DNA from 3 places in the Gracilibacillus pellucidus genome. Region 1 is predicted to be linked to each of the others. Evidence: predicted binding sites of a transcription regulator. Region 1 holds the regulator's gene; each other region holds the start of a gene.

Region 1 (5,149 bases):
TATGGTAAAATAGTAGAAATAAAATTAAAGGATGTGGTGAGATTGAAACATATAAAAAAATTGAATGAACAATACTATGAGGAGATACTGGGTTTATCCCAATTCGCTTTTCAGTATGTGTTGTCAGAAAATCAGTTGGGTCGAAAGAAAGAGCAATTGAATGATCAAACTATCTGGGGATGGATAGAAAATGATCAGTTAGCAGCAAAGGTTCACGTTTTAACATTAAGAGTACATATCTGCGGGCAAATAATGAAAATGGGAGGTATTGCTGATGTTGCCTCATGGCCAGAATACAGAAGAGGTGGTAAGATAAAGCAATTATTAAAACAAGCTCTAGTCGAAATGAGAAAAGAAGGACATCTGCTTTCCTACTTACATCCATTTTCTGTCCCGTTTTACCGTAAATATGGTTGGGAACTTGCTTTTGATAAAGTTGAAAGTGTTATTCCGATCCAATGTTTTAAGAAAGAATGGGGTGGAAAGGGTTACGCAAAAAGAATGAGTCAGAGTGACCAATTACTCTCTGTACTACGAAAGGTATATACAGACTACGTCACTCAGTTTATAGGTGCACTTGAGCGGGAATTAGATTGGTGGAATTATCGTATTGTAACTGATGATGATGTAATTGCTGTTGTATATAATGTGAATCATGAGGCGGAGGGGTACATAATATACAAAGTGAAGGATAATAAATTGACCGTGAAAGATATGGCATATAGTACGGTCAATGGTCAAATGTTGCTATTTGAGTTCCTTTATGGTCATGATTCAATGGCTAGTGAAGTGGTAGTAAGCTTACCTACAGGTGATGCTAGTAAATTGTTAGTTGATGAACCAAGGTTTGAGCAAAAGGTTAAACCATATTTTATGGCACGTATTGTAGATGTTCCGGCGTTTCTTCATCAATTTTCTTATAATCGATTAGATGATATTAGTCCTTTCACTATATCGATAGAGGATGACTTTCTATCAGAAAATACAGGAATATACCGGTTTTCAAATGAAGATAACGGATTCGTATATTCTACAGAAAAGAATACATTACCGAATATAACAATTAGTATTCAACGGTTAACACAAATTTTCCTAGGATATAGTCGTCCTATGGAATTATTTAATCTAGACCTTATAGCTGGTGATAGGCAAGCTGTAGAACAATTAGAGAAAGTGGTTCCGATTGGCCGGTCATATTTCCCTGATTTTTTCTAATATAGTAAGAAGAGGTTGTTATGTGGAATAATTTATTGAATCCATAATTTATCGAATCAATCACAAAATTAATCATCGCACTTGCTTTATCCGGTTTAATTGGTTTCGAAAGAGAAGTAGGCATTCAGCTGGCTTTCGTACACATATATTAGTGGGAGTCAGCTCGTGTCTGATGATTCTCTTGTGAATTAATGGTTTTCAATATTTTATTGAAATGTATGACCACGGGGCGGGTACTGGATTAGGATTTATTGTCGGGATTGGAATGTATAAAGAAGCAATTATGACTACCTTGATTATTTTGAGCAGCTTAGTAGTGTTGAATAAATTCAAAAAGAGATTGCATCGAGCTAATCATCACATTATTTTTGAAGTGAAACTCTCAAAGGAACATAACGCTTCTACTTTTATTGATCGCGTACAATATCCTATTGAGATTCGTGAATTTGATATTTCAAATGAAAACCCTGAAACAACGAAAATAAGAATGATATTGATGCAATCCATCAAAAGAAGCGTGATAATCTATTTGAGAGGTTGTTGGAATAGGAAGAAGTTAGGAAAATAAAGATTCGTTTTCGCCAGTTGTGTTTGAAGGATGGAGAGAAAGGTTATAATAAGGAAGACCAAATAGTTTTCAATCCTGTAAACATACAGTATAATAAAAATATAGTCAAATATAGTCAAAGTCAGATTGGAGGAGGGAAAATGCGGAACATTTCGGATATTATTGAAGAATATTTGAAACAAACGATGCATAGTAACAAGCACAAGATTATCGAAATAAAACGTAGTGAAATTGCTGATCGTTTCGAATGTGTGCCTTCTCAAATTAATTATGTCATCAATACACGTTTTACTTTGGAAAAAGGTTACTTAGTCGAAAGCAAACGTGGTGGTGGTGGCTATATTCGGATTAGTCGTATAACGAATGAAGATAAAGCACAGCTAATAGATGAAATTATTAACATGATTCAGCCAAAAATTTCACAGCAGAAGGCGATCAATATTTTGGAAAGACTTCTGGAAGAGGATCTTATTACTGAGCGTGAGGCTAAGCTTATGGTTAGTGCGATTGACCGTAACACACTCACATTTCAACTACCGATACGTGATGAGATTCGTGCCAGAATTTTATCAGCAATGCTTCATGCCTTGAAATATCAATTTTAGGAGGTGTCGGTATGGATTGTCAGGAATGTAAACAAAATCCGGCTACCGTTCATTTTACGCAAGTAATTAATGGCGAGAAGACAGAAGTTCGTGTTTGTCAGCAATGTGCGAAGGAAAAAGGCTATGTTCCACAAGATGATGATGTTTATTCCTTACATCATCTCTTATCAGGCTTATTTAATCCGAAAACTGCCGTACATCACCCATCGCCACAGACAGAAGAAGACTTAAAATGTCATCATTGTGGTATGACTTACCAACAATTTACTAAAATTGGTAAATTCGGATGTGCTTCCTGCTATGAAACATTCTCTGACCATTTAAATCCGCTGTTTCGTAAGGTGCACAGCGGGAATACGGTTCACGAGGGAAGAGCGCCAAAGCGGAGAGGTTCTGATGTATACAGTCGTAAGAAACTAAGAGATTTGAAGGTGAAATTGCAAGAGGCTATTGCAGATGAGGCATTTGAACATGCTGCAGAAATTCGCGATGAAATAAAACTGGTAGAGCAGGAGTTACATCACGATGAGGAGCGTGATGACACATGAGTTCAGAGCAATTTATGAATGAAGCTATTAGTCCTTGGCTAAAAGAGAATGGGCCAGATAGTGATATTGTTATGAGTACCCGAATCCGATTAGCTCGCAATTTTGAGCAATCTCCTTTTCCTTTAATTGCAGATGAGGAAACGCTAGAGGGTGTTCTTTACTTTATGGAAAAGGAATTTAGCCATCGTTCTTATTTACAATACAAAGATTTAGAGTTTGTCAGGATGTCTGAGTTAAATTCATTAGAAAAACAAGTGCTAGTGGAAAAACATTTAATTAGTCCGCACTTAGCAGATAAGTCAAGATATGGAGCAGCACTGATTTCTCAAAATGAACAAGTATCTATTATGGTTAATGAGGAGGATCATATTAGAGCGCAATTATATTTTCCTGGATTTCAATTAGAGGAAGCTTTAGATCAAGCTTTTCAAATAGATGATTGGCTAGAAGAGAAGATTAATTATGCCTTTAATGAAGATAGGGGATACTTAACCTGCTGTCCAACGAATGTAGGTACTGGTCTTCGTGCTTCTGTAATGATGCACCTACCTGCCCTTGCTTTAACGCGTAAAATTAACCGAATGATACCAGCTATTAATCAGCTAGGTTTAGTAGTACGAGGTATTTATGGTGAAGGTAGTGAGGCCTTGGGTAATATCTTCCAAATATCTAACCAAGTGACGTTAGGGCGAGCAGAAGAGGATATTATAGAGGATTTAAAAGGTGTTGTGGAAAAATTAATTGAACATGAACGATATGCGAGAAGGCTAATAATGGAGCAATCAGGTATTGAGCTGGAAGATCGAGTTTTTCGATCATATGGTATCTTACAACATAGTAGAATAATCGAATCGAAAGAAACAGCGAAATGTTTATCTGATGTACAGTTAGGTATTGATCTAGGATTTATTACGAACATTTCCAAATCTATTTTGAATGAGTTGGTTGTTTTAACGCAACCGGCATTTTTACAACAATATGCAAAAAAAACACTGACACCGAATGAACGCGATATATTTCGTGCATCCTTGATTCGGGAGCGTTTTTCATTGGAAGAGAAGGAGGAAGATTAATATGATGTTTGGACGTTTTACAGAAAGAGCCCAAAAAGTTTTAGCTTTATCCCAAGAAGAAGCGGTGCGTTTAGGTCACAACAATATCGGCACAGAACATATTTTATTAGGGCTGGTAAGTGAAGGTGAAGGAATTGCAGCCAAGGCGCTTAGTGCTATTGGTTTAGGTGCGGATAAGATTAGAGCAGAAGTCGAATCTCTTATTGGCAAGGGAAAAGAGGTATCTCAAACGATCCATTACACACCTAGAGCGAAAAAGGTGATTGAGCTATCTATGGATGAAGCGCGCAAATTAGGTCATTCCTATGTAGGAACAGAACACATTTTATTAGGACTTATTCGTGAGGGTGAGGGTGTAGCTGCACGTGTATTAAATAATCTAGGTGTGAGTCTTAATAAAGCTCGTCAGCAAGTATTACAGTTGTTAGGTAGTACAGAGTCCGGAAGTGCTCAGAATGGACGTAATGCACAAAATAGCAATAATGCAAGTACACCGACATTAGATTCGCTTGCTCGTGACTTAACCGCGATTGCGAAAGAAGGTAATATTGATCCAGTTATTGGTCGCGGTCAAGAGATTGAGCGTGTTATTCAAGTATTGAGTCGTCGTACGAAAAACAACCCAGTCTTAATTGGTGAACCTGGTGTAGGGAAAACAGCAGTAGCAGAAGGATTAGCACAACAAATTGTCAAAAATGAAGTGCCAGAAATTCTTCGAGATAAGCGAGTAATGACGCTTGATATGGGGACCGTAGTTGCGGGTACAAAATATCGTGGTGAATTCGAAGACCGTCTGAAGAAAGTGATGGAGGAAATTCGCCAAGCAAACAATGTTATTCTTTTCATTGATGAGTTACACACGTTAATTGGTGCTGGTGGTGCAGAAGGAGCTATTGATGCTTCGAATATTTTAAAACCATCATTAGCTCGAGGAGAGTTGCAATGTATCGGTGCGACAACACTAGAAGAGTACCGTAAATATATTGAAAAAGATGCAGCACTTGAACGTCGTTTCCAACCAATTCAAGTTGATGAGCCATCTGTTGAAGAATCTGTACAAATTTTGCAAGGCTTAAGAGACCGTTATGAAGCACATCACCGTGTGACGATCACAGATGATGCGATTGAAGCGGCGGCTAA
Region 2 (5,149 bases), on a different contig from region 1:
GCGGTGGAACTGGTATGCCGGTTCTGCTACGAGGGCTAAAAAAACAACCAATCGATATATCAGCAATTGTGACGGTTGCCGATGACGGAGGTAGTTCTGGTCGCTTGCGTTCAGAACTAGAGATTCCAGCGCCAGGAGATATTCGTAATGTCATTGCAGCACTTTCAGATGTAGAGCCAATGTTAATGGATTTGTTTCAGCATCGTTTTTCTAAAGGAAATGGTCTATCCGGACATTCGATGGGCAACTTGCTATTAGCAGCAATGACATCTGTTACTGGAGATTTTTATAATGGAATTAAAGAGATTTCTCGCGTGTTAAATGTAAAAGGGAATATATATCCTATTGCTAATCAAAATATGTCCCTTCATGCAGAATATGAAGATGGCGATATTGTAGCAGGTGAATCCAATATTCCTAAAGCAAACAAACGAATTAAGCGAGTGTTTTTAGAGCCTAACCCAGTCGTTCCATTACCAGAGGCGATTTCAGCAATTAAAGATGCCGATTTAGTTGTTATTGCACCTGGTAGTTTATATACAAGTATATTACCCAATTTAATTGTCCCTCAAATAGAAGCTGCCTTACGTCAAACAACTGCTAAAGTAGTATACGTATGTAATGTAATGACACAAGCCGGTGAAACAAGTCACTATACTGCTGCAGACCATGTAGAAGCGATTATGGACCATATCGGAACGGGATGCATTCAAACCGTTATCGTACACAACGAAGAAATTGCGAAAGATGTCCAAATGGTATATGCAGAAGAAAATGCAGAACCAGTTAAAAGTGATATCGAAAAATTGCGTCAAATGGATTTAGATATTATTGAAGAAGATATCGTAAAAGAACAAAACCATTCTTTACGACATGATAAAGATAAAATAGCCAATGTATTATATTCATTATTGTAATGAATAGAGGTGATAGAGAGGGGGGAGAAAGGTGTCGTTTGCAGCTGATATAAAGAAAGAATTAACGAAAGTCGAGAGTGATGCGCGTTCCGAACAAGCCGAACTAGCCGCACTAATCCGGATGAATGGAGCTATTTCTTTTTCAAGAAATCACTATTCGCTAGATGTACAGACAGAGAATGCAGCAATTGCTCGGCGTATCTATACCTTAATAAAATCAAGTTATGATATTCCAGTAGAATTATTAGTTCGTAAAAAGATGAAGTTAAAAAAGAATAATGTATATATCGTAAGAATGAATGAAGGTGTGAAAGAAATGCTTCAAGATATGGAAATATTAATGGAGCCATTTCAATTCGTTCGGACTATCTCTAATAAATATACAGAAGAAGAAGAGAGCCGTAGAGCATATTTACGAGGGGCTTTCTTAGCTGGTGGTTCTGTGAATAACCCAGAAACGTCATCTTATCATTTAGAAATCTATAATTTTCACGAAGAACATAATCAATCAATCTGTAATTTGTTGAATGAATATGATTTACACGCACGTATTTTAGAGCGTAAAAAAGGGTTTATTACGTATATTAAAGAAGCAGAAAAAATCACCGAGTTTTTAAATTATATTGGTGCACACCAAGCTTTACTTAAGTTTGAAGATGTGCGAATTGTTCGTGATATGAGAAACTCTGTTAACCGTCTTGTTAATTGTGAGACGGCTAACTTAAATAAGACGATTGGTGCTGCGTTCCGACAAGTAGAGAATATTCGTTTTATCGATAAAACAGTAGGCTTAGATGCATTGCCTGATAAATTAAAGGAAATTGCCCAATTAAGAATGGAGCATCAAGATGTTTCATTAAAAGAGTTAGGTGAGATGGTGTCTGGTGGAAAAATTAGTAAGTCAGGTATTAATCACCGATTGAAAAAAATTGACCAATTTGCTGAACAGTTAAGAAGTGAAGTAGTATCTGTAAAGTAGTGATAAAAGGAGGGAAATCCCTCCTTTTATATAAAAGGTTATGTTAGCGCTTACTAAACGAGGAGGGGTTATCATGTTAGAAAAAGAAGTCGTTATTGCGGTTGACCCAGGATTGCAGGCGAGACCAGCTGCACAATTTGTACAAAAGGCTAATAGTTTCAGTTCAGAAGTTTTTATAGAAAAAGGTAGTAAACGTATTAATGCGAAAAGTATTATGGGCTTGATGAGTTTAGCTTTATCGAAAGGTCAGAGGATTACACTTATTGTTGACGGGGGAGATGAAGAGGAGGCATTGCAAGAACTTGTGGGTTTTGTCGAAGGGAAGTAATGTTTATTATGACAAAGAAAGAACTTCTTAACGGATGTAAGAAGTTCTTTCTTTAGAGTATACCTGTTATCAAAGCGCGCCCGGAGGGATTCGAACCCCCGACACACGGTACCGGAAACCGATGCTCTATCCCCTGAGCTACGGGCGCATTAAATAGCGACAAGAATAATTATAGCGAAACCCTCGTATAATTTCAATACATACGCTAAAGTTTGTGTTTTTGCTCCTAAACGTTTAAATTATAGTAGGGAAGGGTAGGATGAATATAGTAAATCAAATCTTTTGACCTTTTTTGACCATTCAGTTAAGATAGACATAGTTACAATTCATGAAGAAAATAGCAAGTGTTAAAAGGAGGAACTATTCATGAACTTAATACCTACAGTTATTGAACAAACAAATCGAGGCGAACGTGCTTATGACATTTATTCTCGCCTTTTAAAAGACAGAATTATTATGCTAGGAAGTGCGATTGATGATAATGTAGCAAACACTGTTGTAGCACAAATGCTATTCTTAGCAGCAGAAGATCCAGAAAAAGATATTTCCTTATACATTAACTCTCCAGGGGGTTCAATCACTGCTGGTATGGCTATTTATGATACAATGCAATTTATTCAACCAAAAGTAAATACTATTTGTATCGGAATGGCAGCATCTATGGGTGCATTCTTATTAACAGCTGGTGAACCTGGTAAACGATTTGCGTTACCTAATAGTGAAGTGATGATTCACCAACCATTAGGTGGTACGCAAGGTCAAGCATCTGATATTGAAATTCATGCAACCCGTATTATTGAAATGCGTAAAAAACTAAATCAAATTATGGCAGACCGCAGTGGTCAACCATTAGAAGTAGTAGAAAAAGATACAGATCGCGATAACTTTATGACTGCTGAACAAGCAAAAGAATATGGTTTAATCGATCAAGTAATGGAAAAGAAACCATCTGATTTAAACTAAGAGCCAAAAAGTGACGGAATTACTCCGTCACTTTTTTTGTTTCACGGTGTAAACGTCCGAAAAACTCCCACTGATTGAAGTCTCACTTTATGTAATAAAAAATCAAAAATTGCTAGCAGGATAACGATTGTCCAGCATTTCCTTTTCTATATGAAAAAATTGTCTCGATAATGTAAAATAGGAACGTATCGAGAATACGTAACATATAAGGTGGTTGTCTGAATGAAACTAATATTGTACGGAAAAGATAATTGCGGTCTTTGTGACGAGGCAAAGACAATTTTAGAGATCTTGCAGCAAGATTATTTGTTTGAATTAGAAGAAGTAAATATTTATAATAATAATGAATGGTTTGAAGCCTATCATCTCATGATCCCAGTCGTTCAACATGAAGATACAATTGTCGATGCGGGGATGATCGACATGGAAAAGATCGAAAGCTATCTAAAAATGAAAAATTAATGACAAAATAGTTGAGAGATGCTAGTCCATTTGGTACAATAACTAAGGAAGTTATTTTTTTGTTCTGAGTGGGACGGAAAGCGACTAGGAGGGACAAATATTCCCCGCTATTAAATGAAGGAGCGTTTCCGATTGAAGGATTTATTAGATATTCAAGCAAAATTGTACCCAGATTTACTAGATATCATGCAAAAAAGATATAAAATACTTCATTACATACAAGTGATGCAACTAATCGGACGCCGTAGCTTAGCTGAACATCTTCAATTGAAGGAGCGAGAAGTTCGTACGGAAATTGAATTTTTAAGCAAGCATGGATTTATTAACGTGAGTTCTAAAGGAATGAGTCTTACAGATGAAGGGATAGCAATTGTAGAGAAATTAGCCTCCTTCATGAATGAGATTTCTGAATTTCGTGTGTTAGAATCTCAAATCAAGGATAAATTACAATTAGATCACGTTATTATCGTTGCAGGGAATAGTGACTCACAAGCTTCCGTTAAACAGGAACTGGGAAAAGCGAGTGTGAAATTTTTACATTCCGTATTAACTTCTAATCAAACGATAGCGGTGACTGGTGGAACGACGATGGCAGAAGTTGCGAATCAGATGAAGCCAATTGAGCACGCTATGAATTGTACCTTCCTTCCTGCTAGAGGTGGACTAGGGGAAAGAGTGGAGAATCAAGCTAATACTATTTGCGCTCAAATGGCAAAGAAAGCAAATGGTAATTATCGTATGTTGTATGTACCGGATCCATTAAGTGAAGAAACGTATCATTCCATCATCGAAGAGCCAGCGATTAAGGATATTTTGGAGATGATTCATGATACGAAGATAGTTCTGCACAGTATTGGGGATGCATATACGATGGCAAAACGTCGTAAAGCCTCTGAACAAGTTTTACATACATTAAAGAGGTGTAATGCTGTAAGTGAGGCTTTTGGTTATTACCTAAATGAAAAAGGTGAAGTTGTTTATAAAGCAAGAACAGTAGGTATGCAGTTGGAAGAGCTAGAGCATGCTGAGTATGTTGTTGCTGTAGCTGGAGGATCGTCGAAAGCAGAAGCAATCCAATCTTATTTCAAACAAGGTAAAAGCAATGTGCTAATTACAGATGAAGCGGCGGCAAACAAGTTATTAAAGGGCACGTCCCTTTAAATATAAATTATAAGGATACTTTAAGGAGGAATTAAGCATGGCAGTAAAAGTAGGTATTAATGGTTTTGGCCGTATCGGTCGTAACGTTTTCCGTCAAGCTTTAAAAAATGATGAGGTAGAAGTAGTAGCAGTTAACGACTTAACTGATGCAAATATGCTTGCACATCTACTTAAATATGACTCTGTACACGGTAAACTTGAAGAAGAAGTTACTGTAAGTGGAGATGCATTAGTAGTAGGTGGTAAAGAAATTAAAGTAATTTCTGACCGTGATCCAGCTAACTTACCATGGGGAGACCTAGGTGTAGAAGTAGTAGTTGAATCTACTGGTTTCTTCAC
Region 3 (5,149 bases), on a different contig from region 1:
GAGGATTTACATGTCATCGGGAACTTTTTTGCTAAGACTGATTTAGCAGATTTATTTGAAATGTATCCCGCAACACCACTTATCCGAGAATTTGATCCTTTTCATAACTTAATGAAGACGATTATCCATCAACAACTAAACACAGCTTTTGCTGAAACGTTAACAGCACGTTTTGTAAAGAAATACGGCGAGAAAGTTGATGGTGTCTGGTTTTATCCTACAGCTGAACAAGTAGCAAACATTCCTTATCAAGAGCTGAGGGAGATGCAATTCAGTACAAGAAAAGCAGAGTATGTGATTGATACCGCAAAGAAAATTGCTGCTAATGAGCTTTCTTTAACCGATTTATATAATGAAAATGACCAAGAAGTAATGGAACAACTAATGAAAATTCGCGGAATTGGTGCATGGACAGCTCAAAACTGGTTGATGTTTTCACTCAGCAGGAAAGATTTATTCCCTGCGAGCGATATAGGTATCAGACGAGCGTTACAGCATTACCTGCAACTAGACAAAAAGCCGACTGCATTACAAGCAGAAGAGTGGAGCAGGGCATGGAAACCATACCGCTCCTATGCAACGATGACTTTATGGCGTAGTATTGAAGAAACTTAAGATGATATGTTTGTCATCAGTTGTTTATAATTGTTTGCTTGTGTTTGGTCACCTTTTGCTAAATAGCTCTTGTATAAATATTGAATCGGAGCGGGATCATTTGGTGACAATTCCATTTCCCATTCAAAACAAGCAATTGCTTGATCATACTGCTCTAAGTCAAAGTAAATTTCCCCTAAGGCAAATTGTTTGTCAGGATTGTCAGAAAACTGGTCCATTTTCTGTAGCTTTTGCATGATTGGTAGCTCTGTATTTTTAAGTTCTGTAATGATTTCCTTTAATGATAAATGTGGTAAAAGCTTTTTAATTGTTTGATGTAATGTTCTCTCGAGCTGCGCAGTGTCATTTTTGTAAACATATATTAGCGCATGTAGGACAGCCCGATAATTAGTTGCTAGTCGTTTGCTGGATGCCATAGTCAATACCTTTTCAAATAGAGCACGGTCATTAATTGCTTCCGTATGATGAAGATAGTAGTGTAAGATCTCGGAATATCCTTCGACTTTTACGAGTATATCAATGATTTCCTGTGGTTTTGGGTATTGTGTTAATACCTCTCCCCAGAGTGCAATTTGATCCTCTTTATCTAGCTGTTCAGTGATTAATTGTTCAAGCTTTATTACCATGTTTTTAGAAGTACATTTAATAAACGTAAGTAGTAAGAGATCAAACTTACGCTTTTCTTTATCGTATTGTTCGATGAATGTGTTTATGACTGATTCAGGGAAATGTTGCTCAAAATAAACAGATTCTAAATAGAGAGGATCTGACCATTCCTTTGTTAGTTGGTCAAGGTTACGGTACTGTTCTTTATATTTTTGAAAGTCAAAGTGTTGAAGCATCTCTTTTACGAAAGGATCGTGTGGACGGACTTGTGCATAATTAGCTATAATACGAAAAGCTTTCTTTAATTGACCGTTGCGGCGATAGTTGTAAAATGTGTTTTTGCAAAGTGCCGTGATTTTTTTGTTATTGACGTAATTGTCGAACATGGCAAGTATGTAGAGCGTTTCTAATTCACTATATTTATTGGATAATTTTTGCACCATTTGATTATTAGCTGTTAGACGATACGTGTCCTCTTGAAGTAGTACGTGTATTAATGGATGGTTTCCGGCGAACGATATGCCAGATTGAAGTGCTGTTTTTAGAAAGGATTGCAATTTGATAGAGGTAGTTTTTTTGGCATTAATGTAGCGGTCTTTATAGAAAAATAAATAATAAGTTTGATTTTTTTTACTAGTAGCTTCGATAATTTTTGCTTGTTTATAGACGGTCATCTTGGCAACTTTGACACGCATTGTCTTTTTGTTATGCATCAACTGGATAGTTGTCATATATGAAACAACTCCTTCTTTAAATAACAGATTAATTATAGTGTAGCACAAATTGTCTGTTGGAAAAAGGAAGGAGTAAATGTTAAGTGTTTGTAATCTTTTGGGCGCAAAATAATTTGTACCTGATTTGTGTGATAAAATAGAAGAAAAATACTTAGGGGGATTTATGTGCTAAAAGAAATCTTGTGGACGATATTCTTAGCCATATTACTCGTATTTGTTCCTTTCGGTGTTGTTATATAGAAAAATTAATAGAAGTTAGAGCAACCTGCACATGTAGGTTGCTTTTTGTTTTGTAAGGAGTGAAGCATTGTTTTAGAAGTGTCATCAAATCTATATGCTGACAAAAAGAGGAGAGAAATAGCTCAGAAATGTTAACAAATCAATGCACAAGCAAAGATGTACTGATAATAGCAAGTTATTGTATTCTGTGATAGCCCCTTTTAAGTTTAGAGATGGAATAATCGTTATATTTTTTGAGCAAACTTCTTGAAAGTCAAAAAAGGTCAGATTATAATAATAAACAAGAAAGGTCAAATATAGTCAAAGTCAAAATTGACTTTGAAATAATTGAAGGAGGAATGACATATGAAATGCCAACATTGTGGTGTTCATCAAGCAACAATTAGTGTAAACCTTCGAATCAATAATCAAAATGAATCTTTACATGTTTGTGAATCATGCTTTCAAGATATAAAAAATCAAATGAAAAATCCATCTGGAATGTTTGGAGGACAAGGATTTGAAGGCTTTTTTAACGGAGAAGCTAACGGATCTAACCAAGCATATACAAAAGCAAATACCCAAAAAGGTAGCAAAGGTAATGGTTTGATTGATCAATTAGGTAAAAACTTAACCGATGCTGCACGAGCAGGATTAATAGATCCTGTTATCGGACGTGATGAAGAAGTTAAACGAGTGATTGAAACATTAAATCGCCGTAACAAAAATAACCCTGTATTAATCGGAGAGCCAGGTGTTGGTAAAACAGCAATTGCTGAAGGGCTAGCACTCAAAGTAGCAGAAGGAAATGTACCATCAAAATTATTAGATAAAGATATTTACCTTTTAGATGTAGCGTCACTAGTTGCTAATACAGGAGTTCGTGGTCAATTTGAAGAACGAATGAAAAAATTAGTATCTGAATTACAAGAACGTCAAAACGTTATTCTTTTCGTAGATGAAATCCATTTACTAGTAGGAGCAGGTACAGCAGAAGGTTCACAAATGGATGCTGGAAATATTCTAAAACCTGCATTAGCGCGAGGCGAATTACAATTGATCGGTGCTACAACATTAAAAGAGTATCGACAAATTGAAAAAGATGCAGCGCTCGAGCGTAGATTCCAGCCTATTAAGGTGAAAGAACCGTCCTTAGAAGAAGCGGAACAAATTTTACATGGCTTAAAAGAACGATATGAGAAATATCATAAAGTAAGTTATCCTGAGGACGTTTTAAATGCAGCGGTAAGATTATCAAAACGTTATATTCAAGACCGTTTCTTACCTGATAAAGCAATTGATTTAATTGATGAAGCAGGTGCACGTCTTAACCTTGAAGTGAGTGAATCCGATCACGATGCATTACAAAATCGGCTTGATGAGATTGCAAAAGAGAAAATGGAAGCTGCCGAAAAAGAAGATTATGAACGTGCAGCGAATTTAAGGCATCAAGAAATTAAACTGGAGAAAAAATTAGCAGAAACGAAAGAAGCACCAAAAGCAGAAGTAACTATTGAAGATATTCAATTAATTATAGAAGAGAAAACAGGCATTCCAGTTCGAAAAATTCAGGCAGATGAACAGTCTAAAATGAAAAGCTTAGCAACTAACCTAAGTGAGAAGGTCATTGGTCAACAAGTTGCTGTCGATAAAGTTGCAAAAGCAGTCCGTCGTAGCCGTGCTGGATTAAAAGCAAAACATCGCCCAATCGGTTCATTCCTTTTTGTTGGACCAACAGGTGTCGGTAAAACGGAATTAACTAAAGCATTAGCAGAAGAATTATTTGGCACGAAAGATGCGATGATTCGCCTTGATATGAGTGAATATATGGAGAAACATACAGTCTCCAAAATTATCGGTTCACCACCGGGATATGTCGGCCATGAAGAAGCAGGACAATTAACAGAAAAAGTACGTCATAATCCATACAGCTTAATACTGTTAGATGAAATTGAAAAAGCACATCCAGACGTACAAAATATGTTCCTGCAAATTATGGAAGACGGTCAATTAACGGATAGTCATGGTAGAACAGTGAGCTTCAAAGATGCTGTTATTATAATGACAAGTAATGCCGGAACTGGCGCGAAGAAAATTACAGTAGGTTTCAATAACGATAACAATGAAGCTGTATCAACACTTGAAACATTGGGCAACTATTTCAAGCCAGAATTCCTGAACCGTTTTGATGCGATTATTCCATTCAATGAATTAGAACAAGAAGATCTACTTCAAATCGTAGACTTAATGATTGCCGAATTGAGTGTGCAATTAAATGAAGCGGAACTTGACATTACTGTGAGCGATGATGCGAAGAAATTCCTTGCTAAGAAAGGCTATGATCCTCGTTTTGGTGCACGTCCATTACGTCGTGTTATACAAGAAAAAGTAGAAGATGGCATTACAGATCTAGTCTTGGAAGAAGAGGATGTTAAACAAATAGAAATTATATTCGAAGAAGAAGATATTGTTGTGAAAAAAAGCGCTAGTTAATGATAGCAACAAAACGCTGTAAAAACAACGCTTGGAGAAGCTACTGCTCCAAGCGTTGTTTTATTATAACCATTCTTCCGCTAAAAGTCCGTAAACGACATGGTCTACATAATGGTCATACAGCCATTCTGCCATTCTGCTTGTCTTAACCTTCCTTCTTCTTCAAAACCAAAAAGTTCGGGGAGTACTCTACTTTTATTGTTTTCAGTAGCGACATGTACCTCGATTTTATTCAGTTCAAGATCTTTAAATCCATACTTAATAATAGATGGAAAAGCTCTCACCATAATACCATTACCTTGGAATTCTTCTCCTAACCAATAACCTATCTTTCCTACTTTATTCTGTTTATCTATCGTGTTAAAACTTATGGTTCCTGCCATTTCTCCGTGATAAATAATAGCAAAAGATGTTGGAAAGCCACCATTTGCAGCAAAAGCTTTTAATCTAGATCTGATACTCTGAATAGTATCTTCTATACA

Evidence for each region. Region 1 encodes CtsR, which represses protease genes until heat stress. Its sites were predicted from a motif close to ATGGTCAATAAAGGTCAAACA; they were not measured.
Region 2: a site for CtsR is predicted at 2,504-2,524, ahead of clpP (ATP-dependent Clp endopeptidase proteolytic subunit ClpP). Genes of this name have one in related genera too.
Region 3: a site for CtsR is predicted at 2,445-2,465, ahead of SH601_RS13020 (ATP-dependent Clp protease ATP-binding subunit). Genes of this name have one in related genera too.

What each region holds. Positions count from the first base shown of each region.
Region 1 covers NZ_JAWZSR010000011.1:71,907-77,055, reverse strand. The annotation lists gene SH601_RS15655 (GNAT family N-acetyltransferase) at 43-1,215, shown strand; gene SH601_RS15650 (hypothetical protein) at 1,481-1,783, shown strand; gene SH601_RS15645 (CtsR family transcriptional regulator) at 1,924-2,388, shown strand; gene mcsA (protein-arginine kinase activator protein McsA) at 2,400-2,936, shown strand; gene mcsB (protein-arginine kinase McsB) at 2,933-4,009, shown strand; gene clpC (ATP-dependent protease ATP-binding subunit ClpC) at 4,011-5,149, shown strand, end outside.
Region 2 covers NZ_JAWZSR010000001.1:347,898-353,046, forward strand. The annotation lists gene SH601_RS01585 (gluconeogenesis factor YvcK family protein) at 1-917, shown strand, start outside; gene whiA (DNA-binding protein WhiA) at 949-1,896, shown strand; gene SH601_RS01595 (HPr family phosphocarrier protein) at 1,970-2,224, shown strand; tRNA gene SH601_RS01600 (tRNA-Arg) at 2,300-2,372, opposite strand; gene clpP (ATP-dependent Clp endopeptidase proteolytic subunit ClpP) at 2,591-3,187, shown strand; gene SH601_RS01610 (glutaredoxin family protein) at 3,410-3,649, shown strand; gene SH601_RS01615 (sugar-binding transcriptional regulator) at 3,782-4,810, shown strand; gene gap (type I glyceraldehyde-3-phosphate dehydrogenase) at 4,848-5,149, shown strand, end outside.
Region 3 covers NZ_JAWZSR010000007.1:182,513-187,661, forward strand. The annotation lists gene SH601_RS13010 (DNA-3-methyladenine glycosylase family protein) at 1-615, shown strand, start outside; gene SH601_RS13015 (tetratricopeptide repeat protein) at 612-1,952, opposite strand; gene SH601_RS13020 (ATP-dependent Clp protease ATP-binding subunit) at 2,541-4,667, shown strand; gene SH601_RS13025 (GNAT family N-acetyltransferase) at 4,772-5,149, opposite strand, start outside.